DNA from 3 places in the Paenibacillus sp. J53TS2 genome. Region 3 is predicted to be linked to each of the others. Evidence: riboswitches for the same ligand, from Rfam matches in the RefSeq annotation. Region 3 holds a riboswitch; each other region holds the start of a gene.

Region 1 (10,409 bases), on a different contig from region 3:
TGCTGGCCCACGAGTTTATTGGCCGTGATTTCTTTCTTCGTTTGTTTAAGCGAATCCGCTTGTGCCTTGCCGCGCCCCTCCGCGAGAGCCTCCGCGAAATTCGCGAACAGCACGGTCACGAGCAAAATCAGCGATACCGTCAAATTGAACCCGCGCGACACCCCGCCACCGAAGGCATCGGGCACAAATATCAATATCAACGTGATGAGAAATCCGAGTTCGACCACGAACATGATCGGGTTACGGACCATCAGCCTTGGATCCAGCTTCATAAACGATTCCTTGACCGCATGACTGACGATCGTGCGAGATAACATCGTTTTCTTGTTACGCATGTCCGTTCCACTCCTTCTTTCTTTCAACCTATGGCAGTAAAGTCAGATGCTCGGCGATCGGCCCCAATACGAGAGCCGGGAAGTAAGTCAACGCGCCGACGAGGATCACAATGATGAGAAAGACGCCGCCGAACAGAGCCGTATCCGTACGGAACGTGCCGCTCGTGACGGGTACCGATTTCTTGGCGGCCAAGGAGCCCGCCACCGCCAGCAAGACGACGATCGAGAAATAGCGGCCCAAGAACATCACGACGCCCGTGGCGATGTTCCAGAACGGCGTATTATCGCCAAGCCCTTCGAAACCCGAGCCGTTGTTGTTCGCGGACGAAGTAAATTCATACATCGCTTGCGTTAAGCCGTGGAAACCGGAATTGGATATCGTATCCGGGTAAGCCAACAAAGCCAGAGCGGTGGGTGCCAGTATCAGGAACGGGGTAACCAGCAAATTAACGGCGATCAGCTTCATCTCTTTGCCTTCGAGCTTCTTGCCGAGAAATTCCGGCGTGCGCCCAACCATCAGACCGGACAAGAACACCGCAATCATCGCATACATCAACACGTTCATGATTCCGACGCCCGCTCCGCCGAAGACCGTATTCAGCATCATGTTCGCCAGCGGAACCAGCCCGCCGATCGGCGTCAGCGTATCGTGCATCGTATTGACCGCTCCCGTCTCCGTCGCGGTTGTGACCGTCGCGAACAAGGCCGACTGGGCTAGGCCAAAACGAACCTCCTTGCCCTCCATGCTGCCTTGGCCATGCGCGATGCCAAGGGCGTTGAATGCCGGATTGCCGGCGCTTTCGGCCGAAAGCAATACGCCAAGCATGACGATGAACATCATCAGCATCGATACGAACAACACCCGGCCTTGTTTGGCATTCCCGACCATTTTCCCATAAGCGAAAGGAAGGGAAGTCCCGATCAGCATCATCAATAGGATTTGCAGCATATTGCTGAATCCCCCCGGATTTTCAAACGGATGGGCCGAGTTCACGCCCACGAATCCGCCGCCGTTGTTGCCGAACTGCTTAATCGACAAGAACGAGGCAATCGGCCCCCGGGCGATAGGTTGCTCTGTCCCCTGAAGGGTATGGGCGATCGCCGTTGATGCCATAGTTTGCGGTACGCCCAACGCTACGAATATTAAAGCCGAAATGAACGATACCGGCAGCAGAACCCGGGTGATCGCACGAACCAGATCCACGAAGAAATTGCCGATCGGTTTGCCGGCCAAGCCGCGAATAAATGCCATCGCCGCGGCGACGCCGGTCGCCGTCGAAGTGAACATCATGAATACGATCCCGATCATCTGCGAAAGGTAAGACAGTCCGCTTTCCCCGCTGTAATGCTGCAGATCCGTATTGGTCATGAAGGCAATCACCGTATTGAAGGCGAGCGTCGGCTCCATGTTTGAAACCCCGCTCGGATTCAGCGGCAGGAACCCTTGCAGCCGAAAAATCAGATAGACGATCAGCATCATCGCCAAATTACTCAGCACCGCGGATAAAGCATACTTCTTCCAGGACTGATTCTCCTGACGGATGCCGCTGGCATGGAATATTACTCTTTCAACAGGTCCGAACCACCGGTCCAGACCGTTCTTTTCATAGTCAAACGCTTTGGCCAAGTATAGACCGGCCGGTCTGGCGACGATTACCGCAAGGCCCAAAGTAACGAGTATGGCAATCCAACTGTAGATAGTCACGTCTTATCCCTCCGAAAGGCAAATGTTAAAACTTCTCCGGGTTCAGCAGCGCATACCCCAAATAAACAAAAACCGCCACGATTAAGATGCCAAGTCCCCACATCATCACTGATCTCCACCCTCCGAAATCGCTTTGGAAGCCCAAGTTGCCAGACCTGCCATCATGCAAACCATAACGATAATTAAGCCGATCATGAAAATGTCCATCATCGTCGATCGGATCCTCCTTTACTCATTGTGCAGAATAAACGATACGTCTTTTCCCTTCGTATAAATCACATAATTAGCGCCAAGCTTTTTATAAACCGCGCCAGGATGCATCTTTTGCGTAATGACATAAATCGGCTTCGACGTCCATGGACGGCAGAATTGCAAATATCGGCAGGTTAGTGTCAGAGATTCTTCGAAGATATACACCGTCCCGATGGGGATATCAGGTACGACCTTGTTTTTGCGTTTAGTAGTATCCACTAGAATGACGTGCTCTATCCCACGGTCTATCGCCTCCTGGCGGCTTCTATCATTGTTGACCATCAGTGCAAACGGGATTTCGCGGTACTTCATCGTTCTGATGAAATCTACCGCCAATGGATTCGTATGCGTCACCAGCGCGTATTCAAAAGTGCCCACTTCTTGTATTCCTCCTGATTCAGAAATTAGGCATCAAAAAAGAAGCCTGGGAAGAGGGAATCTTCGCGGGCTTCCAGCATGAATGTATTCTATGCTTTAGGAATCGCGCCATAAGGTTTCCTCTCTCGTTTGCACTTACGAGGTTAGCTGACGGGCTCGGGCGCGAGAGACGCCCTACCTCGCGATACGCAACTATCGCCAGGATTCGCCCCATAGGCGGTAAGCGCGACCTGCGCTCCGCCCGTATGGGTCCCCCGTTCCTTCGCATCGGAAGGATTCAGTGTGATGCAAACAGATTGTTAATTTTCTTCTATATTGTCAATGTAACGCTTTCTTCCCTTTCATGAATAGGCATAAGAAAACCACAGAGGATATCCCTGTGGCTCGCCATGACAAGTCCATCATCCTCTCTCCCTACGCTGACGAGGTTAGCTGTCGGATTCGGGCGGTGAGAGTCGCCCTACTCCTGCGGCATAGGCTTGCCGCAGGAGATTCACCCCGGACCGTTCCGCCGACTCTCACATCGGCAGCGATCATTGGGTCCCCCGTTTTCCTGATCGGAAATTAAGCGATACAGATTGTTTTATTAGAATCATTTCATGAGTCGAATATTACGCTTGCGCTTGTTCTTTGTAAAGCTGGACCGAATGCAAATTTGAGATAAAAAACCTTATAATTTCGTCATTTTTAGCGTTTTCAAGGGATAAAAAACGTCTTTCTCTACGATTACCTCTACCGCAGACCCTTACTTGAAATCCGGCTAGGACTTGTCCTCCGCCCCTTTCTTTGCTACGATTTTGCGCAGATAAACTAAGCTTGAACAACGAGGAGGAGATTACATGAAACAAACGAACGCATCCGGCCTGATGCCGCTGCCGCTAAACCTGAACTTGCCGAATGGGAACCAGATGCCGGTCCATGCGGTTCTGTTATGGGGGACCGATCATCTCGTCCTCGTTGACACCGGGGTTCCCGGTCAATTGGACGTGATTCGCAAAGGGTTGGAGCAAGGAGGGTTCTCCCTGGAACAGTTGACGCATGTGATCATCACGCATCAAGACAGGGATCATATCGGTAGCTTGCCGGAGCTGGTCCAGGCGAAGGCGGGGAAATTGGAAGTGTTGGCCCATGAAACGGGGATTCCTTACCTAGCAGGGGAAATTCCGCTGATTAAAAGCGGAATCACCGCCGAACCGGTCGTAGTGGATACGGCGCTTCACGATGGCGACGAGCTGCCGTTTGGCGGCGGCCTGCAAATATTGCATACCCCGGGGCACACGCCGGATCATATCAGCTTGTATCATGCTTCCAGCAAAACGTTGATCAGCGGGGACGTGCTCGTCTCGAGCGGCGGCAAGGTGTTGCCGCCCGATCCGAAGTTCACGCCGGATTACGCCCAGGCCCTTCTATCGGTCGAAAAATTGGCCGCCCTGGATGTGGAAACGGTAATTACCTACCATGGCGGCGTATGTACCGGGGCGATCAAGGAACGGCTGAAGGAAATCGCTGCGGGGAATTAAGCATAGCAGTCCCGGCCAACCGGTTAAATATCGCCTACCGGCGTAAATCCACCCAGCCAATTTAATTCGCTGTCTTCCATGAATCGCGAGGGCCAGCTTCGTCCATCCTCACCCCAATCGGCGAACGTGCGGACCGACTGGTAAAACGCTTCGATATGCTCGGCCGTTGGTTCCTGCAGCATCCGTTCGATCAGCGGCAGGAAGCCTTCGGGCCGATCCGGAGCTTGTTCCAGAACATGAAGAAACCACTTATGGTACGGATACAGCATTTCATTATGCGCTAAGATCAGTCTTCCGCCGAACAAAACCAAGTTATTGACGGCATGTCGCAATAGATAGAGGTTGTCATGCTTGAAGGCTTCGGCGGAATACCATTTCCACGCTTCGAACTGGGCCAAGAAACGGGAGATATTCTCCTGCTTACGTTCTGCCGGATAGCGAACGATATCTGCCAGCAATTCCTCCACTCCCGCGATGTTTGAAAAAGCGAGGATCGCCCCTTCAAATGCAAAACGGGCCGGCTCGCTCCCTTTCTCGGCCACCTGCTTCATGAATCTGCAAGAGATATATTTCCCGTCCACGTAACCGGACTCATAGTCCGTCGATTCATTTTCCCAATACGTCGTCTCTCCGGTGCTTACCCGCCGGGCATAATCCTCCTCGGATACCACGATCATCACGTCTACATCCGAGGACGGTTTCGCGAATCCGTGGGCAATCGAACCGGAAACCAGTAAGGCCAGAATATCCTCCCGGGTGGCGAGCTTGGCCTTTAGTTTCTCGATCGACTTGGCATGATGTGCGTACATTCCTTATTCCCTTCCTTCTCTTGAAACCGACTTATTGCCGGTCCCTTTCATTTAAGCTAATACTCGGTCGCCCCGCGTATTTGGGCGTGAAATAACGAGAAATTCCACCGCTTCGTCCGATCGGTTCATGGCCTGATGCGGGGTGTTCGGCGGAAGTTCGATTCCCTCATGGGAATGAAGCTCATGCTCGGTCCCGGCAATTTCAATATGCAGGCAGCCGGACAAGACAAAGAAAAATTGCTCCGCCGTTTGATGGAAATGCCGGACTTCCTGGCTATCCGGGGGCATTTTCTCATGAATAATGCTGCAGTCCTCCCGATCCACCAGCCGCCAGCCATCGCAATTCCCACCCCAAATATAGTGTTCCGCATTCTCTTTGCTGATCATTTCGTTCCGTTCCTTTCTTCCATAAAATGATGTAGTCTCGCGTCCTCCCAATCATACATAGCCAGCAGCGCTTCATATGGGTCACCCTCCAGCCGAAAAAACCTGCCGAAGGCCGGCTCCGTCTTTAGCCCCGCTGCCTTTAGCTTACGGATGGCATCCCATGCCTCCGGCCCTCCCATCTCTAGCAATCGGTGTTCAACAATCATATGTTGATATGCGTTTTGCTCGGTTACCGGCTTCGGCTGACCAAACACCTCAAACGCGAAACCGCGATGCGTAAAGTTCGCAACCGTTCGCAGGAGGCCGCCGACGGTTTTGCTGGAGCAGGCGTAGTTCGGGCATGCCCCAAAATGAAGCTCCAGTTCCTGCTCAAACCGCTTGGCGTCGTAAGCCTCACAGATGATGTCCAAGTCGCTTTCGGGCAAATCGATATCCAGCGGAATGGTTCCGGCCAAGACGGGATGATAGCAAGCCAGCTTGCCCACGATCTGAAGTTCTTCCATCGCCTCGTAAGCCTGTCGCTGACGCTCATTTCCCTGACTCAAATAGGTAAGGTCGAAGAAATCGAGGATCATGTCTAGCCTCCAATCTAGGCAGTTCCGGGCTTCGCCCGAATCAATTGGACCATATCCATCCAGTAGCTCTCCGCCGCGATGACGTTTAGCCCGGCCTGTTCGGCCAATTGCCGGATATCCCGCGTATGATGACAGCCATAAGCCCGGTATAACAGAGGATCCAGCGATTTCTGCAGCGCGGCGACCAGCAGACGGGAACTGATGCCATGCTCCAACAGCAAAATTTCACCTCCCGGCTTGCACCAACGACGAAGCTTCCCCATCAGCTCCAGCGGCCGTTCATAGCTGCAGAACGAAAGCGTGGAAACCACCGTATCAAACGAATGATCGGCAAAGTCCGCATTTTCCATATCCGTACACACGAATTCTGCGTTCACATGCAAATGCTTGGCCCTGCGCTGGGCTTTCTCCAGCATGGCCGGGCTGAAATCGACAGCCGTGACCTGCACGCCTAACGGATAGTAGGGGAAGTTCGCTCCTGCCCCAACCGCCAGCTCCAGAACATGCCCCCGAGCATGGCTCAGTAGCTGCTGACGCCAGCGGCTTTGGGCCGGATTTTCCGTACGGCGATCATATTGATTGGCCTGCTTATCAAAAATACGAACCAACTTCTGCTTGTCCACCCAATCCCCCCCTTAACTTTGCTTTTGGAGCCGTTGCTTGATGCGAATCGCCTTGTTCAAATGCAGAAAGTTATGCCGAGTTGCGGGCATCAGAATTAATCCGGCCAACGTTTTCTTGCTCCAATACTCTAATAGCCATTCGGCTTCCGGCTTCACCGCGCTTTGGGCACGGAGCTTTTCGATGCCCGCCGTTGGCACCTTGCGCTTCATCTCCGCGGGCTCCATCCTGCGGACGATCTCCCGGGTGCGCCTGCCTACCTCGATCCGATAGTCCAGCAAGGCATCCATGTCGATCCCGGCACTCAGCTCAGCCGCTTCCTCCTCTGTCATGCCGTTCCCCGTATGGGTGCAAGAAATTCTCAGCTTGGGAAGCCAATCTCCCTCCTCAAAAATCTGCTCACGCCCTCCAATCAACACGTTCATCGTCATGTCCTCAATACGGGCGATATGCCACAAATGCCAAAGAATCGAGTTTTTCGTGTCAGGTGCCTTAACGGGGTACTGGCGAAGGGTCTCCTCCCTTATCCCATCCAACAATTCGTCCTCCAGCGTGTTCATCGTGCCCATCAGACCCGCGTCCGCCATCTTCGAGACATACAACCAGGCATGCTGGTTAAGAAACAATGCCACCGCTTGCTCGTGCCCCTTCGGATATTGCAAAAGTGTGGTTAACCGCTGATGATTGGCATTCCACTGCTTTCTTTCAGCCAACAACATCCTTATTCTCCTTTCAAATAAGCGTCTTGCGTCCCTCTAGCTGTCGCTGCCCGCCTCAAGGAAAGACAGAATCCATCCTATCTCGGCAGCGGTCTGGGCGAAACTCCTTCATGGGTCATTTGTACCGGCTGGATTCGCCCGTCCTCTTCAAATAACATCCGGTCCATGCAAACCACGCGATGATTCGCATCCGTTTCGCTTAGCGGACGGCGATGATAAACGATGTACCACTCGTCGCTGCCCGGAATTTGCAGGAATCCATGGTGACCGGCACCGGTGGCGATCTCCGGATCCTGCTGCAGAATCTTCCCAACCCTCTGGAACGGTCCAACCGGCGAATCCGACATGGCATAGGCCACGGAATAGTCCGGCCCGGTCCATCCTCCCTCGGACCACATGAAATAGTAGATATCGCGGCGCTTGAACATGCACGGTCCTTCAATATAATGCTCCGGGGTGATCTCCTTAAAGGTGGCTCCATCTGCAAAAGTGTCCAGATGAACCATGTCCTCGGACAATTTCACCACATTGCAATGTCCCCAACCCCCGTAGTAGAGATAGGCACACCCGTCATCATCGAGAAACACATGGGGATCGATAGGCTGTGCGCCAAAATGAAACCGATCGATCAACGGCTTGCCAAGGGCGTCTCGAAACGGCCCTTCCGGCCGGTCGGCAACGGCCACGCCGATCCCACCAAGCTCATCGTCGTTCTGGATATCGTTCGCGGCAAAGTAATAATAGAATCTCCCATTTCGCTCCACCGGCGACGGAGCCCATAACGCTAACCTCGCCCAAGGGATGTCTTCCATTCTCAGGATGCGCTCCGCCTTCGTCCACTCCGTCAAATCCGTAGAATAGAACGCATCAAAAAACGTTTGCTTCTCGTACTGTGCCGAATACGTCGGGTAAATCCAATACCGATCCTGAAAAATCCTCGCTTCCGGGTCCGCATACCAGCCCGAAAATAAGGGATTACCGGATCTGTTGTTCCGCTCTTCGCTCATGGGGTGCCTCCTTCATCTCATTGCATCAACGTATATGAACGCTTTATTCTCCGCCGCTGGCTTCCATACCTGCATGAGCCTTGTTTTTTTGGCTTAACAAAAACCGCCCTGCAATTGGATTTGCAGAGCGGTTCAGTGGTATTAAACAGATTATTTCACACTCATGTAGCGGTCGTAAGCATCGGTGCGGATTTTCATCAGCTTCTCCAGCCCCATGTCGTTCAGCTTCTTCACGTAAGCGTCCCAGCCTTCATCGATGCCGCCTTTGGTTACCCACTGAGCACGCATCGTCGCCACGTAGGTGTCGATGTCCGTTGTCAGGGTCGGGAGTTCTTGGAACTCCTCGGCGGTGTACATGACATTCGGGAACGGCGTCGTCACGTATTCGCTGCCCATTTTGTCGATTTCCAGCTTCAGGCCGTCGCCGGCTTTCGGGTTAAGCACGATGTTCTTCTCAAAAGCAGGGCTTACGTATTTGGGTCCGAAATCCCGCAGCGACTGCTCCCAGTACCACGCGTCCGCGCTGGTGCCAGCCGGCGGATCCATCAGGGTATACGTGCCATCATCGTTCTTCTGGATAACCGTGCCGATCGCGCCCCAGAAGTTCTGGATGCTCGCTTCATTGGTATAGAACTGGTCAGCCCAGCGGGCGGCCACTTCCGGATACTTACAGGACGTCGTAATCAGCATCTCATTGCGGTTAAAGCTCATCCCGTTGGGATTCCCCGGATTGTAGCGATTGCCGTCCGGTCCTGCGATCGGCGGGATGGCGGCATACTGGTCGCTCCATTTGCCGAATACCGCATCCGGCGTCCATTGGTTCGTAAACCCGACGATCGGAGCGTCCGCATTTTGCTGTTTCGCCGACGTCATCGTTCCGTCCTGGGTGAACAGCTCTTTGTCGATTAGACCTTCGGCATACAGCTTGTTCGCAAATTTCAAGCCTTCCTTATATTCCTCGCTGGTCGGATAGTAGATGGGCTTCCCGTCCTTCACCAGCATGTTATTGGCATTGATGTCGGTAATGCCAAACGGATTCAGGAAATCCGGCGCCAGTCCGGTTTCGGTATACGGAATTTCATCCGCTTTCCCGTTGCCGTTTGGATCCTGCTCCTTAAACGCTTTCAACACATTGTGTAAATCGTCGATCGTGTCCGGGACCTGAAGCCCCAATTGATCCAGCCAGGTTTTGTTGATGACCGGCTGGTTTTTCGTCTTTGGACGCGACGGCAGCCTTGTCGGTAAGGAATAGATTTTGCCGTCCGGGAACGTGCTGATCTTCTTCAGCTCCGGCGTCTCGGCCATGGCAGCTTTGAGGTTCGGCATGTATTGATCGATATAATCGTCCAGCGGACGGAAGTAACTCAAGTTATTAACGATATCGGAATCGGAAAAGGTCTGGTCGCCCAGGATGATATCGGGCAGCGTGCCGCTGGCCAGCATGATCGATTTCTGCTCGCCCCAGTCGTTGGACGATACGACCTGCCATTCGATTTTGACATTGGTGTTCTTCTCCAAATCCATCAACCATTGATTTTGCGTAAACGTATCGCCCATGTTCCCCCAGCGCATCGTCAAGACCTTCAACGTCACCGGTTCGTTAACGATCGGCAATCCTTCCTTGTTGAAGCTGCTCGTATCGCTTGGCGCCGGGTTGCCGGAGCCTTCGGAGGCTTTCCCGCCGCCGCAGCCTGCCAATCCAAAGACGAGCGCTCCCGCAAGAATCAGCGCCGTCCATTTCTTCATTGCGAACTTACCTGCCTGTTTGTTCATAGACAAGATCCCCCATTCCATGATTTTACCATGCTTTTTCAGATGGAATTAACTTTTGACCGCGCCGATCATCACCCCCTGATTGAAGTATTTTTGCAGGAAGGGATACACACACATGATCGGTACGGTTGCGACGATAATGACGGAATACCGCATCAGATTCGCAAGCCGAAGAGCGATTTGCGCCGCTTCTCCGGTGCCCATGCCGGACTGCATCTGGTTTGTGATCAGGATGTTGCGCAGGACGAGCTGCAGGGGATGCAGATCCGGATTTTTTAAATAAATCAAGGCATTGAAGTAAGAGTTCCAGTAACCGACAGCGATCCAT
Region 2 (10,409 bases), on a different contig from region 3:
AGGAACTCCTTGGCAGCTTGTAGTGCATCTTCAAACAACTCATGCAGGATATAATCCGGTTTTTCCGGAACTTGCGGTAATCTAAAGTTCTTTTCCGCCGTTCTTTTTACGATAAGATGGGTGATGTAAACGATTTCGATCTTTGAATACAGGAGGAAACATCCATGAAATTATTGGCGATTACCTCATGTCCCAACGGGATTGCCCATACGTACATGGCGGCGGAAAATCTACAAAAAGCCGCCGACAAGCTAGGCATCGAGATGAAGGTCGAGACTCAGGGCTCGATCGGGGTGGAGAACCAGTTCACCGATGAAGATATCCGCCAAGCGGACGGCATTATCATCGCCGCCGACAAATCGGTAGACAAAAGCCGATTCGTCGGCAAAAAGCTGATTGCCGTTGGCGTGCAGGAAGGCATCCGCAATCCGGAAACGCTGATCAAGCAGATGGTTCGCGGCGAAGCACCGGTATACCAAGGCCAAGGCGGCAGCGAAGGCACACCGGCGAAGCAGACCGGCGCTAAGCAGCAAAATGCCTTCTATCGCCACTTGATGAGCGGCGTTTCGTACATGATTCCGTTTATCGTCGTAGGCGGTCTCTTGATCGCCATCGCTCTTTCAATCGGTGGCGTGCCCACACCAGGCGGCCTGCAAATTCCTGAGGACTCGTTCTGGAAGACGATTGAGAAGCTCGGAGCCGCCTCTTTTACGTTCATGGTTCCGGTATTAGCCGGGTTCATCGCCTTTAGTATCGCCGACCGGCCCGGCTTAGCTCCCGGGATCATTGGCGGTTATATCGCCGCAAACGGCAGTTTCTACGGCAGTGAAGCCGGAGCCGGGTTCATCGGCGGGATCATCGCCGGTTTCCTGGCCGGTTACGTCGCGCTATGGATCAAGAAGTGGAAGGTGCCGAAGGCCATCAATCCGATCATGCCGATTATCATCATCCCGGTCCTCTCTTCGTTAATCGTCGGTTTGGCTTTCATTTACTTGCTCGGTGGTCCGATCGCTCAGGTATTCGAATCGCTGACGAGCTGGCTTGCCAGCATGCAAGGAGCCAGCTCGATTCTGCTGGCATTGATCCTCGGCGCTATGATCTCCTTCGACATGGGTGGCCCGGTCAACAAGGTTGCGTTCATGTTCGGCTCCGCGATGATCGCGGAGGGCAATTATCAAATCATGGGTCCGATCGCCGTCGCGATCTGTATTCCGCCGATCGGACTGGGTCTGGCCACGTTCTTATTCAAGCGCAAGTTCCATGATGCAGAACGGGAATCGGGGAAGGCCGCCTTTACGATGGGCCTGTTTGGGATTACCGAAGGGGCGATTCCGTTCGCTTCGCAAGATCCGCTGCGCGTCATTCCCAGCATCATGGTCGGCTCGATGGCCGGTTCCGTGATCGCCATGCTGGGCGGCGTCGGCGACCGTGTCGCCCATGGCGGACCGATCGTTGCCGTGCTTGGGGCTGTCGATAATATCCTCATGTTCTTCGTAGCCGTCATCGTTGGCTCCATTGTCACCGCCTTGATGATCAAGCTGCTGAAGAAAGACCAGGTTGAACCTCAATTGGTTGGAGCAAGCGCTGTGGAGGAGGCTGCTCCGGCTATAGAAACACCGCGTCCGGAAGCCGTCCGCCCGGTGAGCACGCCGGTTTCCGAAGTCCATCGCCCGGTGAGTAAACTAACCGATATCATCAGCTTGGATTTAATTGAGCCTTCCCTGTCGGCTTCAACGCGGGACGGGGTCATCGACGAGATGATCGCCATGCTGAACGTTGAAGGCGTACTGACCTCCCCGGCTGAGTTTAAACAGGCCATCCTGAAGCGCGAGGAGGAGAGTTCCACCGGAATCGGAATGAACGTCGCGGTGCCGCACGGGAAATCGGCAGCGGTGCGAAAACCCCGGGTCGTATTCGGGATAAAGCCGGAAGGCGTTGATTGGAGCAGCGCGGACGGTTCGCCCGCGAAGCTGATTTTCATGATCGCCGTCCCCGCCGAGAACAAAGGCAATGAGCACCTAAAGATTCTGCAAATGCTGTCCCGCAAGCTAATGGACGACGGGTTCCGCGAGCAATTGCTGCAAGTAAAATCCAAACAGGAAGCCTATGAGCTCCTGGATCAAGTCCACTAACAAAGAAAGTCCCCCGAGCCGCCAAGGCGGTCCGGGGGATTTTTGTTATACCTGTTGAATTTGGATCAGATTCGTTGTTCCCGCCTGGCCTAACGGTAATCCTGCCGAGAAGACCACGGTGTCGCCGTCCTGGACATAACCCGCTCGGCGGGCGCTGTCGATCGCTGAGGTTAACATCTCATCCGTTGTCGTTACCGGCCCCCCTAAATAAGGGTACACCCCGGACAACAGAATCAACTTGGTCAAGACATGCGGGTGATGGGCAATCGCCAGAATCGGCGCCTCGGGTCGATATTTCGAGACCATCCTGGCAGTAAAGCCGCTTTCGGTGGACGTGATGATCACTTTAGCGCTCAGCTCCAGCGAGGCGCTAACCGCGCCTTGGCTGATCACCTCCGCGATATTGGTGCTGTGCAGCTTTCTTCTCCGATTGAATGCTTCCCGATAGTCGATCATCGATTCGGCCTTGCGCGCGACGGCAGCCATGGTTCGCACCGCTTCTACCGGATATTTCCCTGCGGCAGACTCGCCAGACAACATGACGACGTCGGCTCCCTGCATCACGGCGTTGTAAACATCACTGACTTCCGCGCGCGTCGGCCTTGGATTCACCTGCATCGACTCCAGCATATGGGTGGCGACGATAACCGGTTTGCCTGCCAGATTACACTTATCGATCATTTCTTTCTGCAGCATCGGCACTTCCTCAACCGGAATTTCTACCCCAAGATCGCCGCGCGCCACCATGATTCCATCCGAAGCCTCGATGATATCCTCCAGATCTTGCACGCCTTCCTCATTTTCGATTTTGGAGATGATTTGGACATGTCCTCCATTGTTCTCCTGCAAAATCCGACGAATCTCACGGATATCGTCGCCTTTGCGAACAAACGATACGGCGATCATCTCGACCCCGTTCTCCAGGCCAAAATGAATATGCCGAATGTCCCGCTCCGTCACGCCAGGCAGCGTAGTTTTGATCCCAGGCAGATTGACGCCCTTGTTCGGCTTGAGCTTCCCGCCGCTGACGATGCGACAACGGACTTCCGCCCCCTCGGCCGATATGACGCGCAGCTCGATCAACCCGTCATCGATCAGGATCCGATCATTTGCTTGCACAACCTGGGGCAATTCGGGATAGTTGACCGAGATTTTCGCGGCGTCTCCGGCTAGCGGCTCTGTTGTAAGCACCATCTCTTCTCCGGCAATCAGCTCGCAGAATGGTTCCCGCAATTTCCCGATGCGCACCTCTGGTCCCTTGATATCCATCATAATCGGTACAAAGTTATGCAGTTCTTGCGCGGCTTGCCGCACCCGTTGAATGCGGGCCACATGCTCCTCCAGCTCCCCGTGGGCCATATTCAGTCGGCCGACCGTCATCCCGCCCTGAATCATTTCCTTCAGCACGGAAACTGAGTCGCAGGCGGGGCCTAACGTGCAAATGATTTTTGTCCGCAGCACCTTGAAACCTCCTTAGGTAACGTTTAGGTTAGTATGCGTCAAGCCGCCGAAACGAATTATTTTTGCAGATGGTAAGGAACGGTTGCAATGACAATGTCCTTTTTATTGAATAAATAGGCCCGAAGCAAAAGGCTCGATTGGTTATGCAAAATATTCTGCCACCAGTGCCGGGTAATAAACTGCGGAATCAGGACGGTAATATGGTCGGTTTCTGCAGTTTTCCATTCCACCGTATCGATGAACTTCATGATGGGCCGGATGATGCTGCGGAAGCTGGAACGGAGCGTGATTAACCGAACCCCGGGGTTCCATTCCTCCCACTTCTTCTCCATGCGGTCTATTTCTTCGTCATCAAACCCGACATACACGGCAACAACGTTGTTTGTCAGCGATTTGGCGTAGCTCAACGAGTTCATCACGACGCGAGTGACGCCCGCAACCGGCACGACGATGGTGCTGCCTTTGATGCAGGGTTTTTCCGTATCCATCTGGATTCGAAGCTGGTCGGCAATATTTAAATAATGACGATGAATTTGGTAAAAGATAAACATCACCAGCGGTAAGAAGATAAATACGACCCATATATGCGAAAATTTAGTGATGATGAAGATCAGCGTAATCCCCAGTGTTGTCAGCATCCCAATCGTGTTGATGACAAACCGGAACACCCATCCTTGCGGCTTCAGCTTCAGCCATCGAATCATCATCCCGAGCTGTGACAAGGTGAACGGAATAAATACGCCAACCGCGTATAACGGAATCAAGCTCTCCGTGTTGCCATGGAACCCGAGAACCAGCAACGCCGAAGCCACGCCAAGGAAAATAATCCCGTTCGAAAAACCGAGCCGGTCCCCGCGCACCATAAACGCATGCGGCATGTACTTGTCTTTGGCCAGCATAAACGCCAGCAATGGAAAGGCTGAGTAGGCCGTATTGGCGGCCAGGAACAGGATCAGCGCCGTAATCGCCTGGATGACGTAGTATAAAGCGCCCCGGCCGAAGGTCGACTCGGCTATCTGCGAGACAACGGTTGCTTTCGGATCAGGAGCGATACCGTACCAATAGGCCAGCGCACTGATTCCGATAAACATGGTGCAGAGAATGACACCCATCATCACCAGCGTAGCTGCAGCATTACGTTCGGCCGGCTGCTTGAAGTTCGGGATGGCGTTGGAAACCGCCTCAACCCCGGTTAAGGCCGAACAGCCGGAACTGAACGCCTTGAGCAGCAGGAACAGACTAATATCGGAAACCGCCGTCCCCATCTCGGGCACGCTCGCGTGAATTCCACCAGTCAAATATTTAAACAACCCCGACAGGATCAGAACAAAGATGGACGCGACAAACAGATATACCGGAACAGCCAATACGGATGCCGACTCCGTTACCCCTCGAAGATTCATTAGCGTTAATAAGGTGATCATTAGCAGCGCAATCAACACCCGTTGATCATGCAGCGCCGGGAAGGCGGATGTAATGGCATCCGTTCCCGCCGACGAGCTGACCGCCACCGTCAGAACATAATCGACCAGGAGCGAGCCGCCGGCCAGCAAACCTGTCGATCGCCCAAGGTTATCCATCGCCACGATATAAGCCCCGCCCCCGGCGGGGTATGAAAAAATCGTTTGCCGATACGACAAAATCAGAATAAGTAAAAGCCCAAGAACCGCAAACGAGATCGGGATGGAATACCAAACGGCCGAAAATCCCGCCGCCATCAAGACGATCAGAATCTGTTCCGTCCCGTAAGCCACAGACGATAACGCGTCCGAGGACAGTACCGCCAACGCCTTGAGCTTGCTCAGTTTCTCCCCTTCAATTTCTGCACTTTTCATCGGTCTGCCGATCAGTACTCGCTTAATTTTGTTCACCATGGTGATTTCCTCTCTTCTTCCCCTAAATAGCCCTATGTCTCTATCCATTCGTGGTTCTATAGGCTCCCCATTCCCGCAGAGAACAACACAAAAAGGCCGCAGGAAAGTTGGACCTTCCCGCGGCCGCTTTTTTGAAACTCAAGCGAATATCCGCGACAATTCCCTCTTTCGGACGCTTACGGAGTTAGCTGACGGATTCGGGCACGAAAGCAGCCCTACGCTCATAGCCAGGATGGCCAAAACAAGCGATTCACCCCAGAAACGAAGCCTCAAGGCCCCGTTTCGGTTGGTTCCCCCGTTTCTTACTGAATAAAGAATTCAGCGATCAGGTATTTGCCATATAAAAATTACCACTGATGAATCATACTCCCCGCCCTAAAAAGTGTAAAGATGAGTTTAAGGCGGATTGGCAACGAAATGCGATCCGCATTGTCGAGGTAAGCGTATACATCGCTCTTCTGCGCTAATTATTTCGTACGGACTTGAAATTACGAGGAAATAAGACGATGGCCGATAGTGACGTGAATTATTCATATTCCCCTACTGGAATATTTGCGGCTAAATAAGTTATACTCGAAACAAGGAAGTGAGACCGATGAACACTGCAACTTTGAGCGCGCTTGCCGAACCCCATCGACTGGAAATGGTTGAACTGCTGCGATACGGCCCCCTAACCGTAGGAGAAATCGCGGATCGGCTCCAAGTCCGGCAGCCGCAGGTATCGAAGCATCTCAAGGTGCTGAATGAAGCCCGCATCGTCGAGGTTCAACCTGTTGCGAATCGCCGGATTTACCGGCTTCGGCCGGAACCCCTGCAGGAGTTGGACGAGTGGATCGCCTCGTTCCGAAACTTGTGGGAAGAGCGGTTTAACCGGCTTGACGAATACTTACAGGAAATTCAAAGCCCGGATCAACAAAAAACACCGTAAGAAAACGGCAAATGCCGTATTTCTTACGGTGTTTCTTTGATGATTTCAGCTGAGATCAAGCCAGCGTCAAGACCTCATATTGCGCAGCCAGTTCCATAAAACGCCCCATACTGGACACCTCGCCAGCTGCGAGTTGATCCTGGATGCCGTAATAGTTAACGCAGGTCCCGCAAGCCAATACCGGCACACCGCGATTCGCCAGCTCCTTCAGGTGCAACGAAGCAAACGACTGCTCCGTTAGGGCAAGAACACCCCGATTTACGCAAAATACCGCCGCCGGAAGCTGCTCCTGTTCCCGCTGCTTCAACAATGTTAGGAACGTTTCCAACAGCTGCACCCCCAGCTCCCGATCACCGTCCCCGAAGCTGTCGGTCGTTAGAAAAATAACTTTTCGGTTCAAAGCGATACTCCTCTCAGCTTCTGATCGAGCAGTTCAAACGTCAACTGTAGCCGGTCTTTCGGCACCTCGCCATAACGGTCTCCGAGACTCACCTCGAAGGAACAGCCTCCATCCGCCTTCTCCTTGAGGACGGCGGTTAACCCAACGCCGGTTTCCCGGTACACTTCAACAAGGGTATGCTCCAGCCGGTCCTTGGGCACGTCCGCATGGACGTGGAACATGTTCGAAACCGGGACGGTCGGGACCGTCTTCATCTGATGGCATTGGTTATACCACCCCGCCAGCTCTTGCGCCTGCCGATAATATAAATCCATTTTCCCAACGCGCTGCTCATAGTAGTAATCTGCGCTGAGATAATACGGATACAAGCTGATCAGGTCACCGCCGTGGCGTCTCTTCCACACCTTAGATTCCTTTGTAAACTCCGGCTCTCCGGCCAATATCGCTCCGGCGATCCCGCCGATGCCCTTGTAGAAGGAGATATAGACGCTGTCGAACAGGACGCACACTTCCGCCGCGGTTTTTTGATAGTAGGGAAGAACTTCGAACAACCGGGCTCCGTCCAGATGGAGCTTGATGTCTTTCTCCCGGCAGAACTCGGAAATCGCCACGAGCTCCTCGAACGGCGGCAACTGGCCGCCGATCTCGCGCTGGGGCAGTTCCAACAACAGGCACGAAACGTCCTCGCCAAGTTGCTGTACGTCCTCCAATCCAATAAGCCGGTCCTTGTCCGCCAGAAGAATCGGTTCGATCCCGTGCAGTTCTTTCAAGCCGTCTTCCTCATGAATCTCCAAATGGCATAAGGGGTGATAGGCTACGCGTTTCGTCCCCTTGCGATCGCACCAGATTCGCAAGGCGATTTGCTGGGCCATCGTACCGCTGGGAAAGAACACCGCCGAGGATTTGCCCAACACCCCGGCCATTTTTGCTTCGAATGCTTCCAGGGACGGTCCCATACCGTACATGTCGCTGTCCAGCTCACCATCGATCCCGGAAAAAGCCTGCTGCAGCACCCCCACATTTCGTTTACCGTGGCCCACCACTTGATAGACCGTCCGGTCGAAAGCCGCCTTTAACGATTTCTTGTCCGATGATCCTTCGTTTCCATACATCGTTCTTCGCCGCTCCTCTCTCCAAGCTGTCTGCATAAACTGTGAATTCATGCTTATTATAGCTCGATTCGGAGCAGGAATCGATGATCGCCCGGTAGGACTTGTCTCTTCTTTACACCAATTTAAATTTCTCCACTTCTTGAATCATTTCAATCGAAAGCGATTCAAGCTCTTTAATCGCCTGGGCAATATCCTGGGTGGTGCCGTTCAACTCGATGGCCGAGGCGGAGATTTCCTCTGAAGAGGCTGAGTTTTGTTCTGCTACGGCAGAAGCCGAGCTCACGGTCAGAAGAACCCGGTTCTTATCCTCGTTGACGGTGACCACAGAACCGGTGATATCTTCGATCTGCGGCATCATTTCCCGAATGGAACGGATAATCTCCTGAATAACCTCCATCGTCGTCATGACGACCTCTGATTGCCGAGCCAGCACTTCGCCCGTTCTGGCCGAAGTTGCCGATACTCCGTCCATTTCCAATCCGATCTCCTGCAGCAGCTCGTCGATTCCTTGTGAAGAATGCTGCGTTTGTTCCGCTAATTTGCGAATTTCTCCAGCTACCACGGCAAACCCCCGGCCCGCCTCACCAGCGCGTGCAGCTTCGATAGACGCATTCAGCGATAACAGATTGGTTTGCGTGGAGATGTCGCTAATCAATCGAGTAATTTCCGTCACGCGAGCCAGGCTCCCCGTCAAGTTATGAACCTTGCTTTGCGTCTCCTCGAACGAGTCGGCAATCCCCTTCACGGAGGTGACCAACTCGGCCAGTTTGCCACTGCTGTTCTGTGCTTTATCGTTCACTTGCTTTGCTGCCCCATCTACCGTCTCCAACGAGCGGGTGATTTCGTCCAATCGGTCTCCGAATGCCTGGAAGGACTCTGTCATCGAAGCCAATTCCTCCGCTTGATTGACGGAGCCGAGAGAAACCTCCTGGATGGCCGTCGAGACTTCGCCAACGCTCGTTTTCATCGCCTCGGAGGAGGCGGTCAGCGCAATGGTTTGCTGGGTTAACTTCTGTGAATCTTGCCCAATGATTTGCAAAATCGTGCGAATCGAGCTAATCGTCTTGTTTAAAGCCCGGTTCATCATCCCGAATTCATTGCTGAGTTTGCCGTTAAATTGTATGGTTACATCGCCTTCCGCAACCCGTTCGACCCTGGAGATGAAGTCCTTCATGGAGGAGCGGATCATCACGACGACGAGAATGGAGATGGCGCTAACGAGTAGAAGTGCCACGCCGAAAATCACGACAAAAAACCGGATACTCGCTTCATAGAGCTGTTTCGAAGCCTCGCTTTTCTCTTCAGCCACGCGTTTCTGGTAATCGACGATATTTAGAATATCCTGGGTCAATTGATTGCCTGCCTCGGCCATTTCCACGTTCGTCAAGTTCCGATCGGCGACAAGACCTTGCTTTCGTTGTTCGATCAAGGTAGGAAGATAGGATACGTATTTTTCATAACTTTGAGCGGCTTTCTTCGCCAACTCTCCTTCTTCCGGGTTATCTTGGGAAGCCGCCACATTCCGATCCAGGATGGCCGAGATTTGACCGTTCAAATCCTCATACGTTTGGATCATGGCCTCATCGTAATCGCGGTCGATGATTTTCGTCACCGTATTGCGCAAGTTGCCCATGTGACCGTTCACGTCCTCCCAATCCTTCAGCTTGGGAATAATCTCAGAGGTAATCTCCTCCGTCGTGGAATTCATTTGAAAAATCGAGTTGATCCCTACAACCCCAATTGCCGTAGTGGCTAGCAGAGACAACACCCACAACATCACGACGCTATGCACGATCTTGATGTTTCTTAGTCGATGGATCCAGGCGCTCAATATAACCCCTCCTATTATTTATTTTCTGTAAAATCAAGTAGGTTGATTACTATATCGGTTAAAATCCCGAGACAATATAGACACAAAACGCCTTATTTCGACATAAAATTCATTTTATCTCCGCTATTTTCTGACACTATTCGACATTTTGCATATAAAAAAGAACGCCTGTCATCTACAAGCGTTCTTTTCATATGGTTGTTGAATATTAAAGCTTAAACACGTTCGTTAATCCGTTCATATTCTCGGACAATTCTACCAGCTTACCGGAGGTTTTCCCGATATCGCCGAAGATCTTCTCCTGTGTACCCAGCTGCCCTTGAATCTCGCCGGATACCTCTAGCCCCGACTCGATGGTGCCATTCACATCCTCCAACGTTGCGCTCATTTCCTCGAGCGAAGCCGCCTGGGTGGTCACTCCATCGGAAATCTCGGTCAGCATGGCAAAGGTGTTCTCCATGTTGTCCATGATCTGTTCGATCATCGTCTTGACGTTTCCTGATTGCGTTACGCCCTGTTGGACCTTCTCCTCGGTCTGGGCGACTGCAACCACGACGCTGCCGGTTCGAACGGTCATATCTTCGACCAAGCTGCCGATTTCCTGTAAGGATTGATTCGTATCCTCCGCCAGCTTTCGAATTTGTCCGGCGACGACCGCAAATCCTCTCCCC
Region 3 (10,409 bases):
CCCGCTCGTGGAACAGCCCCTGCATCAACAGCAGAACTTGGTCGTCGGCGTAGTAGTACTTCCCTTGGTACTCAAAGGCATTGCCGGTTAAATCATAGGTCAGCTCATAGTTAGTATCCGCCAGCTTGAATTGCAGAACGATCGGCTTCCGGGAGGCTGCCGGAATCGGATTCGCAAGCGCGCTCTTCATATCTGTATAACGAAGAGATTGCAGGAGGACAAACTGCCGTTCCGTCGGAACGTTGGCGTGCAGCCCGTTCCCGCCCGCCGTAATCGCCAGAACCTCCTCTTCCTTAAAGGGAAGATGATCCAGCAAATACGGAGATTTGGCAGCCGCCTCGATATTCGTTTCCTCGGCAGCTTCCCCCTGTTCCGCCGCCGGCGCTTGAACCGGTGCGTTCGTCGAAACTTCGGATGGAGCGTCAGGGCGGCCGTAAAAAATCCAACCCGCCACCATAACCACAATAATCATCGTAAGGCCCGCTAGCATACTCCGGGCCGGGTTATTCGTTTTGATAACAATCCCGCCTTATCCCATGAGAAAGTAGTGACATAAATCATACTACCATACTTTAATCCGGTCATTTATAGTTCGTACGGCATATTTTATTTCACCAACACAAGCAGGAAGTCCCGAATTAGTCCCCTCCTTTACTTCACGAGATCTTCCACGAATTTAGGCAGCACGAAGGCCGCCTTATGGATTCGCGGCGTATAGTATTTCGTGTCCAACTCGGGAATCTTCGTCTCATCCACTTGGAGCGGATCATGGACCTTGCTCCCCATCGTGAACGTCCACAGCCCGCTGGGATAAGTCGGAATATTGGCGCCGTAAACGCGGACGATCGGGAAGATTTCCTTGACGTCCTGATTTACTTTTTGGATCAGATCCGCTTTAAACCAAGGGTTGTCGGTTTGCGCCACGAAGATGCCGTCGTCCTTCAGCGCTTCGTAAATTCCTTGATAGAACCCGCGCTCGAATAATGGCGCCGCCGGGCCCACCGGCTCGGTTGAATCGACCATGATAACGTCGTATTGATCTTTGCTTTCAATAATATGCATGTAGCCGTCAGCCACCTGCACGTCCACCCGCGGATTGTCCAGCTCTCCGGCGATTTCCGGCAGATACTTCTTGGAATACTCGATGACCTTGCCGTCGATTTCCACCAATACCGCTTGCTCCACTTCTGGATGCTTGATCACTTCGCGAATGACGCCACCATCCCCGCCGCCAACCACGAGCACGCGCTTCGGACTTGGATGGGTGAATAGCGCCGGATGCGCCACCATTTCGTGGTACACAAACTCATCCCTGATCGTCGTCATAACCATGCCGTCCAGGACGAGCATGCGGCCGAATTCCTCTGTGTCCAGCATCGCCAAATCCTGAAATTCAGTTTGTTCGGTGACCAGGGTTTCGCGTATTTTTGCGGTAATCCCAAATACGGGCGTTTGTTTCTCCGTAAACCATAATTCCATTCTCTCAACCTTCTTTCATAAAGATCGTTGTATTTTCCGCCAAAACTTCATTCCCTATATTGTACCAAACGAAAAAATAATAACACATCTCCCGGGAAATCGGTGCCTCTGCCGCTCCTGGCGTGAATGATCTCTCCCAAACTTTCCCATACTAAAACAAAGATAACCGCAGCACGGATTTGTTTTAGGATTGGAAAGGAGAGTCCCTCGTGCAGAAACTCGTTCGCAGTGACCGACATCAACATAAGCGTAAACCTCGCCGTCCGTGGCTTCTGCTGTTTAAGCTTACCCTCGGCGCCGGATTACTTGGCCTATGCGCCGCCGGCATCCTGTTGCTTTACTTGTGGCAGGCTGAGCTACCGCTCGCCGATTCAGACCGGAACTCGCAGCTGATCAACAGCAAAGGAGAGACGATCGCCGTGTTCTCCGATGGCGGGAAGAACCGGGAAAGCGTTGAGTTGTCGAACATCTCACCCTGGCTCGTTAAGGCGACGCTGGCGACGGAGGACCGGCAGTTTTACAATCATTTCGGTTTCGATATGAAGGGGATGGCCCGGGCCGCTCTCGTGAACCTCAAGGAAATGGGTACCGTTCAGGGAGCTAGTACCTTAACCCAGCAGCTGGCACGAAATTTATACCTCTCGCATGAACGGACCTGGTCGCGGAAGATCAAGGAAGCGATGTTCACCGCTCAGCTGGAAATGAAATATTCCAAAGACGACATTCTACGTATGTACTTGAACGAAATCTACTACGGGCACGGCGCGTATGGGATTGAAGCCGCGTCTCAGATGTATTTCGGCAAGCCGGCCAAGGATCTAAGTCTTGCGGAAAGCGCGCTCCTGGCCGGAGTTCCGAAAGGCCCCACCTATTATTCGCCGTTCAATCATATGAAGAACGCCAAGGACCGTCAGCGGACCGTGTTGTCCGCAATGGTCACCACCGGCGAGATCACGCAGCAGGAAGCCGACCAGGCGTACGAAGCCCTGCTGAAATTCCAATCGCCGAAGCAGCAAAGCCCAACCGATAAGGCCCCGTATTTCCGCGATTATATTCGGAATGTGGTGGTCGGAGAACTCGGCTTCGACGAGACGTTGCTCGAACACGGCGGGCTCAACATCTATACGACGCTGGATCCCGATGCACAGCAGGCGGCGGAGACGGCGGTCGCCTCGGAGCTTGGGAGCGCCCCCGAGTTGGAAGCGGCCCTGATCTCTATCGATCCGCGCAACGGCTACGTCAAAGCGATGGTCGGCGGCGCGAATTATAGGGAGAGTCAATACAACCATGTCTTTGCCGGGGCTCGCCAGCCCGGATCCAGCTTTAAGCCGATCATGTATCTAACGGCGCTCTCTTCGAGAAAAATGACCAGCGCCAGCAAGTTCAGCAGCCAGCCGACCTTGTTCCACTATGACGACAACCGTAAAACTTATAGCCCCAAGAACTTTGGCGACAAGTATTTGGGCGATATCGATATGCGCCAGGCGATCGCGGCCTCGGATAATATCTATGCCGTCAATACGATTTTAACGGTTGGGGCGGAGCGGGTCATCGAGATGGGACGAAAAATGGGCATAACCAGCTCGCTACAACCCGTGCCTTCGCTGGCACTTGGCACATCGCCGGTCAGTCCGTTCGAGATGGCTACGGCGTTCGCCGTCATCAGCAATCAAGGCCGCAGCGTCAAGCCGGTGGCGGTGCTGAAAATCACCGATGCCAGCGGACGCGTGTTATATGAAGCCAAGCCAGCCAAAAACGAGCAGGTCGTCGAGCCCTCCGCTGCCTACGTGCTGACGCATCTGATGGAAAGCGTGTTTGAAACCGGGGGCACGGGCAACCGCGTCTCGAACGAAATTAAACGACCTGTCGCCGGTAAGACCGGAACGACCAGCACGGACGCCTGGCTCGTCGGCTTTACGCCGGAGCTGTCGACGGCGGTTTGGGTCGGCTACGACAAAGGCAAAACGCTGGGCACAACCGAATCGCGGAAAGCTGCGCCGATCTTCGCCAAGTACACGGAGAAGGCGCTGGAAAAGGTACCACCGAAGATTTTTCCGATCCCCGATGGGGTGGTCAGTGTGTATATTGATCCGGAAACGGGGCTGCTGGCCACGAAGGATTGCCCGGATAAGAAGCTGGAAGTGTTCGTTCAAGGGACCGAGCCAACGGAATTCTGCACCGCACATGGGGAGGGTGAATCCGAGCCGCTTCCGCCTCCAGCCGAGGAGGAGAAGAAGGAAAGCCATTCCTGGTGGAACGACTTGAAGCGTTGGTGGATGGACTAAAAGGGCTGGGGTTGGACAACTTATGCAAAAGTTCTTACGATAAAGGAAGCGAACCGGAGTAGAAATATGGTGAAGGAGACCTCCTTATCTATGGACCCTATCTTGGAACAGATCAAACCGGGGGCGCCGCTGCCCCCGGCTTTTTATCGAATGACGGCCCTGGAGGCCGCCCCCCTTCTACTTGGGCAGACGCTCGTTCGCCGCACGGAAGAAGGCGATATCCGCTGCCGTATCGTGGAAACCGAAAGCTACGGCGGCGTGGAGGATAAGGGGAGTCACGCTCATGGCGGACGCCGGACGGCGCGGACGGAGATCATGTTTGGCTCTGGCGGGACAGCCTATATTTATCTGATTTACGGCATGTATAACTGCCTGAATGTCGTGACCGGCACGGAGGGGGATCCGCAGGCCGTGCTGATTCGGGCCGTAGAGCCCTTATCCCCGGCGGACGAAGCGGAAATGCGGCGCTATCGCGGCACCGCTGCCCGTAAGCCGATTGACCTGTCCGGCGGACCCGGCAAGCTGTGCCGGGCGCTGGACATCACCAAGACATTGAACGGCTTGCCGCTCGATCAGCCCGGAGGACCGCTTTGGTTGGAAGGCGGACCGGAGTCGGGTGGATCGGGTGCGGAGGAGGTCATCGTGCAGGCTCCGCGAATCGGTATTGCCTATGCGGAAGAGTATGCGGCGAAGCCGTGGCGATTTTATTTTCGCGGCAACCCTTATGTGTCGGCCATCGACAAGCAAGCCGAAGTTTGGCAGCTTCAAGAAACGGAAGCAACCACCGACCGTAGCCTTTAACAGGTTTGAGGTTCGCAAATCGTTGTATTTCGTGCAACCTTTCCACCCCACTACCTAAAAAAGAGCCCCCTCCGGCATCAAATCGGAGGGGCTCTTCTATTAGGAGCTTCATCTATTCCGTTACGCTTCCAATGCCGCCTTTAACTCTTCCGGCGAGCGGTCCCACCATTCGGCGTTGGTCTCGATCAGCAGCCGCTTCAGCCCAGCCTTCTGCTCGTCGCCTAACCCGTCCAAGACCACTCTGCGCTTCAGCGCGTAATCCATTTTATTCACATGGTCGGCGAGAATTTTCCAGCCGCGGCGCGCTTCCGTGTCGATCCACATCTCACAGGCCGTCATCCCACCGTAAAATTGCCCTTCCGGGCCGCGGTCCACCGCCACCCAAATGATCCAGACCTGCCGACCATTCGGAACGTCCTCGCGGTTCGTTGAGAACTTAATGCCTTTCTCCACCTTACTTTTGGCGTGCATCGCCCCAACATCGATGTACACCTCATCCCCATCGATAATAACCGGAGACATGCTGTTCAAATCGATCGAGCCCGCTCCAAACCCTTTATGTTTGCTCTTCTCCTCATTGCTGATAATATTGAGGGCAAAAATCTTTTTACCCGATTTCGGTGTCTGATCCATAATTCCCTCCATTTTCCCGCGAACCTGCCGCCTCATCATCCAAGGCCCGGTTGAGTCCAAGATTCGATGTCGATTAGCCCTCTAGAAACCGCATCGTGAAACAAAGCGACTTTAGGATAATCCCTACCCTTAATTCAAAGTTCAAAAAGTTGGCTTTTCAGCACCGAGAAAGTTGGATGAAACTAGGGACCGAGTAGCGCAGCGTAGGCAAAACCTACGTGAGCAACGGAGGGCCCGGTTGAGTCCAAGATTCGATGTCGATTAGGCCTCTAGAAACCGCATCGTGATCAAAAGACGACTTTTTGAACTACCTCTCAATTTTAGCTAATAATCTTCCAATTGCAAACATATACATGCTGTAGATGCTTGTCAACGGGAGGTATCCATTGTATGACCCGACGTACTATTGTCTACAGCATTTCCATCCTTGCCTTGTGCCTCACCCTCGGAGCCGCCTGGCTGACCCTGCGAGGAGGCGGGGATTCGCTGACTTCCTTCGTCCTGGCTAAGGCGGGGCCCAAAGCGGTCCAAAAAACCGGACAAACCCCTGCGTCGCCACAGGTCGAAAGCATTCAACAACCGACCGCCGAAGTGCTCAGCAATCGGGTCGCCGAATATCACATCGACGTCACGCTAAACGAGAAGGACGGTACGTTGACCGGCTCGGAGACGTTGACCTGGACCCATCCCGGCAAAAAAACGATTAACGAAGTGTATTTGCATCTGTACCCTAATGCGTTTTCTTCCGAAGATACGACCTTTATGAAGGAATCGGGCGGGAAGCTCCGGAGCGACATTATGCCCAAGGACGGTTGGGGATCCATGGAGATCACCGAGCTGCGGACGACCGACGGCATCTCCCTGCTTCATCGGATTCAATACGTCCAGCCCGACGATGGCAACTCGAAGGACAAAACCTTGGCCAAGGTGCGCTTACCTGTGTCGGTCCAAGGCGGCGAAAGCCTGACGCTGCGGATGAAGTTTACCGTAAAGCTGCCCAAAATATTCGCCCGAATGGGTGTGGCTGACGATTTTGTCATGGCGGGACAATGGTTTCCAAAGATCAGCGTGTACGAGCCGGTGGGTACCCGGGGGCGGACGTCGGAAGGCTGGAACCTCCACCAGTATCACGGAAATTCGGAATTTTACTCCGATTTCGGGATTTTTAGCGTAAGAATCAACGTCCCTGAAACGTACAACGTGGCGGCAACCGGCTTTCAGACCAAAAAAGCGGTGTTAAAGGACGGGCGGAAGACCGTACAGTTCTACGCCGACGACGTTCACGATTTCGCCTGGTCGGCTTCACCGAATTTCATCTATGCGGAAGAGCCGTTCTCATCCGCGGAGGTTCCGGGCGTGCGGATTAAGCTATATCTTGATCCCACCCACAAGGACCTGAAAGAACGTTACTTCTATGCCGCCAAGGTGGCGCTGGCCAACTACAGCAAATGGTATGGCCGCTACCCTTACTCCACGCTGACGGTCGTCGTACCGCCGGCCAACGGCAACGGTGCAGGCGGCATGGAATATCCGACCCTGGTGACGGCGTTCGGAGCTGCCAGTGATTCTCCCAGCTACGACGAGCTGGAGCGGACGGTCATCCATGAAATCGCTCACCAGTTTTTCTACGGGATGATCGCCAACAATGAGTTCGAGGAAGCCTGGCTAGACGAGGCCTTTGCATCCTATGCGGAGGATAAGCTGATGGAACAGGAATTCGGGATCGCCCCGAATCTTCCGATCCAATCCGCCTTGATTACCTCCCCGGCTTCGCTGACTCAAAACGCCTGGAAGTACGGCTCCGGTGACGGTTACGCCAAAAACGCGTATTATCGCGGCAAGCTGATCCTGCTTGATATCGAGCGGCAAGTCGGCAGTAAGACCATGAAGCGGATTCTGAGCACCTATAGTCATAAATACCGGTTCAAGCACCCGACAACGGCTGACTTCCAGCGGGTCGTTGAGCAAGTGACCAGCCGGAGCTGGAAGTCTTATTTTCAACAATACGTCTATGACGGAAAAATGGCTGATTTTGCGGTAGACCGAATTCAAGTCACTCCGGTCGTCCAGGGGGAGAACCGCCTGTACGAATCGAGTGTGATCTTCTCCCGCAAAGGGGCGACGCATCCGAAGGTCCCACTGCTGTTCACTTTCACAGACGGACACACCACTCGCAAGCAATGGAACGGAGAAGACGCCCGCATCGAGATCAAGCTGCAATATAAAGCGCCGTTGGCCTGGGTCCAAATCGATCCGGATTACACCTTAACGGTGGAGAACTTGCATATCAACAACTACTTAAAAGCGGAAGTTCCGAATTCCACGCTATCCCGCTCCAACATGAGCGTCACCAAGCTGCTTGAGGCGATTCTCGGAACGTTTCTGTGGTAAGGCCGGCTCGATGAGTAAAGTTTTGTTAATTCACCTCTAAAGGAGGGAAAGAAATGAGTTTCGTTCGTTTGGGGTGGACCGCCCTAAAAAGCCAATTTCCCTCAGTCATCATCTTGTTCCTGTATCAACTGTTATGGGGATTGTTCCTCTACCGATTGGTCGATACGGCGGTGACGGCACTGTTGCAAAGATACCCTGACCCGCCGCCCACCGCGCTGTCGCGAATTCTGTTCCTGTTGGAGGGGCAGATCAATTTATGGAGCAATCCGGATGTCCGGCTGTATTGCTGGCTGTTGGCGGGGATGGCGGTGCTGCGCATGATTTTAACTCCTCTGATTCAGGCCGGGATTTTCTACGGATTCACCCCGTCCGAAAGTCGGAGCCCGGGCTTCCCACTCTTCCGGGGAATGAAAGAATTCGGCAAGCCGGTAATCCTGTTTTATGCGCTGGAGCTTATGTTAACGTTGCTACCGGCCTTCTGGATTGTGCCGAAGCTAATATCCCTTTGGCCAGGACTGGCGGGGGTTGAAACACCCACCACAACCTGGCTGGTCGGGCTCGGCTTAATTCTAGGCTGGTTTATCTATGGCTGGCTCATCCGACAATGCCTGCTGTTTGCCCAATTCGGCTATTTGTTCAAAGCTGGCGTCTGGAACTCCCTGCTGATGTGCTTTCGGAGCCTCCTGCAAGCCGTCTCGATCTCTGCCATTCTCGGGTCTTTCGGACTAATTCTCTTTTTCCTGTTCGGGACAGCTTCTTGGTTTTGGACCGGTATGCTTGCCCTCATTCTGCAGCAGACGTATCCTCTTTTTCGCAGCACATTCAAAGTTTGGAAGATGGCCTCTCAATTTCATCTTTGGCAGTCAAAAACACAAAAAAGTTAAAATTTTTTTACTCCCCCAACCCCCAGAAAAATCAAGGCCTTCGCCAATTGGCGGAGGCCTTGAGTCCTATTTCGCCTCTTAATCTTGTGAATTAACCATTGCCAAAAGATGCCTGGTTTTGTTACAATAACAGCAACGCAATTTCAGTAACAGTTTTGTAATTATTTTTGTCATCTTTGGCAGGAGAATGACGCCAGATGTCGAATATGTAAATTCAGGTGTGAAATCAAAGCCGAATTCCCTTCGCCAGGGAAACGGGGGAACCACTTTGGGTGAATTGATCTCGCTTTAGAGGGATCATAGGGAACCTTCAACCGAATCCTTAAGCTAACCTCGTAGGCATTGGAAGGAGCATAACTTCTTGAAAAAGCGTTTGACTGTAGCAGCAGTAAGTTTTGCATTGCTTTTCACCATTGGAACTGGTAGCGTTTTCGCCGATTCCAAACTGGACACCGTAATCGACGGCGCGCTTGGAAGCGACTACGTTTCCGGCGGAACCACCACAGCCGGTTTCGACTGTTCCGGATTTACCATGTACGTCTTCTCTAAAATCGGCATCAAGCTGCCTCACCAATCCGGATCCCAATACAAAATGGGAACCGCCGTTGAGAAAAGCGAATTGATCGCCGGCGATCTGGTCTTCTTCAATACTTCCGGTAAAGGCATTTCTCATGTCGGCATCTACGTCGGCGACGGCAAATTTGCTCATGCTTCCTCCTCCAAGGGCGTAGTCATCAGCAAATTAAGCGATAAGTATTACGTCGAGCGTTACGTTGGAGCCAAACGGATCATGAGCAACGACAAGTATGAAGATGTGACCGGTGAAGTTGCTGAGCACGATGATGTTCAATAAGTAAAACCACGAAGCCCGTGGGGATGTTGATAACAACGTCTCTGCGGGTTTTTTCTTTCCCCTCGCTCCGCTCCTTAGGAACCATTACCCACGAAATCCTTCGTCAAAACAGGCCAAAAGAAGCCTTTTTCCCTACAAACTTGTCAACTCTGGACGCCTTTGGTAAAATGAAAAACGTAAATAGTAACAACTTTGTAATGATTCTTGTAACTGTTCTTGTGCAGCATCTTGGGTGCAACCTACAATAAAATGCCGAATTCCCAGGCACCCGGGAAACGGGGGACCCACCAAAGGGTGAATTGATCTGCTTCGTGATGGAAAGAAGCCTTTTTGAACTGCCTTTCCAATCAAGGTTAAATAGTCAGGTTTGGAGCACCGAGAAGGTTGGATGAAGCTAGGGGCTGAGCAGCGCAGCGTAGCTGAAAGCTACGTGAGCAGCGGAAGGCCCGGCTGAAATCAAGATTCGATGCCGAATCCTCATCTTGAGCTGCTTCGTGATCTGAAGATAACTATTTAACCTACCTCTATAGTGAGATCATAGGGAACCTTCAACCGAATCCATAAGCTAACCTCGTAGGCCTTGGAAGGAGTATGACATCTTGAGAAAGACTTTGACAGCAGCGGTAACGAGTTTGGCCCTTCTGTTCACCTTGGGGGCAGGGAGCGCCTTTGCCGACGCGGAAGCCACGGAAACAACGCCGCTAGCCAGTATCGTAGATTCCGTATACGGGACGCCTTATAAATTTGGGGGCACCACGACAACGGGATTCGATTGCTCCGGTTTTACCCGGTATGTGTTCAGCCAAATGGGCATCAAGCTCGCGCGCGTGTCGGCCGCCCAATATAAGCAAGGGACGCCGGTATCGAAGAAAGAACTCCAAGCAGGTGACCTCGTTTTCTTCAAAACCACGGGGACCGGCAAGGTATCGCATGTCGGTGTTTACGTTGGCGAAGGGGAATTCGCCCACGCGTCCTCATCCAAAGGCATCCGCATCGACAAGTTAAGCAACAGCTACTACCAGAACCGCTACGTTGGCGCGAAGCGTGTTCTCAGTAAATACGGTTATTCTGTTTACGCTACGG

Evidence for each region. A riboswitch is a leader RNA that binds a small molecule or an ion and turns the genes downstream of it on or off. The one in region 3 is predicted to bind cyclic di-AMP.
Region 1: linked by a shared signal. The riboswitch ahead of KJS42_RS14995 (hypothetical protein) and the one ahead of KJS42_RS22615 (C40 family peptidase) in region 3 are both predicted to bind cyclic di-AMP.
Region 2: linked by a shared signal. The riboswitch ahead of KJS42_RS13525 (APC family permease) and the one ahead of KJS42_RS22615 (C40 family peptidase) in region 3 are both predicted to bind cyclic di-AMP.

The regions. Positions count from the first base shown of each region.
Region 1 covers NZ_BOSK01000006.1:170,710-181,118, reverse strand. The annotation lists gene kdpB (potassium-transporting ATPase subunit KdpB) at 1-335, opposite strand, end outside; gene kdpA (potassium-transporting ATPase subunit KdpA) at 364-2,034, opposite strand; gene kdpF (K(+)-transporting ATPase subunit F) at 2,066-2,143, opposite strand; gene KJS42_RS14995 (hypothetical protein) at 2,269-2,670, opposite strand; cyclic di-AMP (ydaO/yuaA leader) riboswitch at 2,788-2,963, opposite strand; cyclic di-AMP (ydaO/yuaA leader) riboswitch at 3,072-3,251, opposite strand; gene KJS42_RS14990 (MBL fold metallo-hydrolase) at 3,510-4,190, shown strand; gene KJS42_RS14985 (nucleotidyltransferase domain-containing protein) at 4,214-4,999, opposite strand; gene KJS42_RS14980 (cupin domain-containing protein) at 5,051-5,386, opposite strand; gene KJS42_RS14975 (DUF4269 domain-containing protein) at 5,383-5,961, opposite strand; gene KJS42_RS14970 (class I SAM-dependent methyltransferase) at 5,976-6,584, opposite strand; gene KJS42_RS14965 (DinB family protein) at 6,597-7,301, opposite strand; gene KJS42_RS14960 (glycoside hydrolase family 43 protein) at 7,379-8,308, opposite strand; gene KJS42_RS14955 (extracellular solute-binding protein) at 8,459-10,054, opposite strand; gene KJS42_RS14950 (carbohydrate ABC transporter permease) at 10,130-10,409, opposite strand, start outside.
Region 2 covers NZ_BOSK01000005.1:250,529-260,937, reverse strand. The annotation lists gene KJS42_RS13540 (BglG family transcription antiterminator) at 1-23, shown strand, start outside; gene KJS42_RS13535 (PTS fructose transporter subunit IIABC) at 165-2,132, shown strand; gene pyk (pyruvate kinase) at 2,178-3,593, opposite strand; gene KJS42_RS13525 (APC family permease) at 3,650-5,467, opposite strand; cyclic di-AMP (ydaO/yuaA leader) riboswitch at 5,626-5,801, opposite strand; gene KJS42_RS13520 (ArsR/SmtB family transcription factor) at 6,063-6,395, shown strand; gene KJS42_RS13515 (DsrE family protein) at 6,451-6,795, opposite strand; gene KJS42_RS13510 (threonine aldolase family protein) at 6,792-7,907, opposite strand; gene KJS42_RS13505 (methyl-accepting chemotaxis protein) at 8,020-9,738, opposite strand; gene KJS42_RS13500 (methyl-accepting chemotaxis protein) at 9,947-10,409, opposite strand, start outside.
Region 3 covers NZ_BOSK01000018.1:19,871-30,279, forward strand. The annotation lists gene KJS42_RS22580 (hypothetical protein) at 1-472, opposite strand, end outside; gene speE (polyamine aminopropyltransferase) at 652-1,479, opposite strand; gene KJS42_RS22590 (transglycosylase domain-containing protein) at 1,689-3,764, shown strand; gene KJS42_RS22595 (DNA-3-methyladenine glycosylase) at 3,855-4,565, shown strand; gene KJS42_RS22600 (YwhD family protein) at 4,686-5,198, opposite strand; gene KJS42_RS22605 (M1 family metallopeptidase) at 5,589-7,589, shown strand; gene KJS42_RS22610 (hypothetical protein) at 7,643-8,473, shown strand; cyclic di-AMP (ydaO/yuaA leader) riboswitch at 8,694-8,830, shown strand; gene KJS42_RS22615 (C40 family peptidase) at 8,835-9,326, shown strand; gene KJS42_RS22620 (C40 family peptidase) at 9,926-10,409, shown strand, end outside.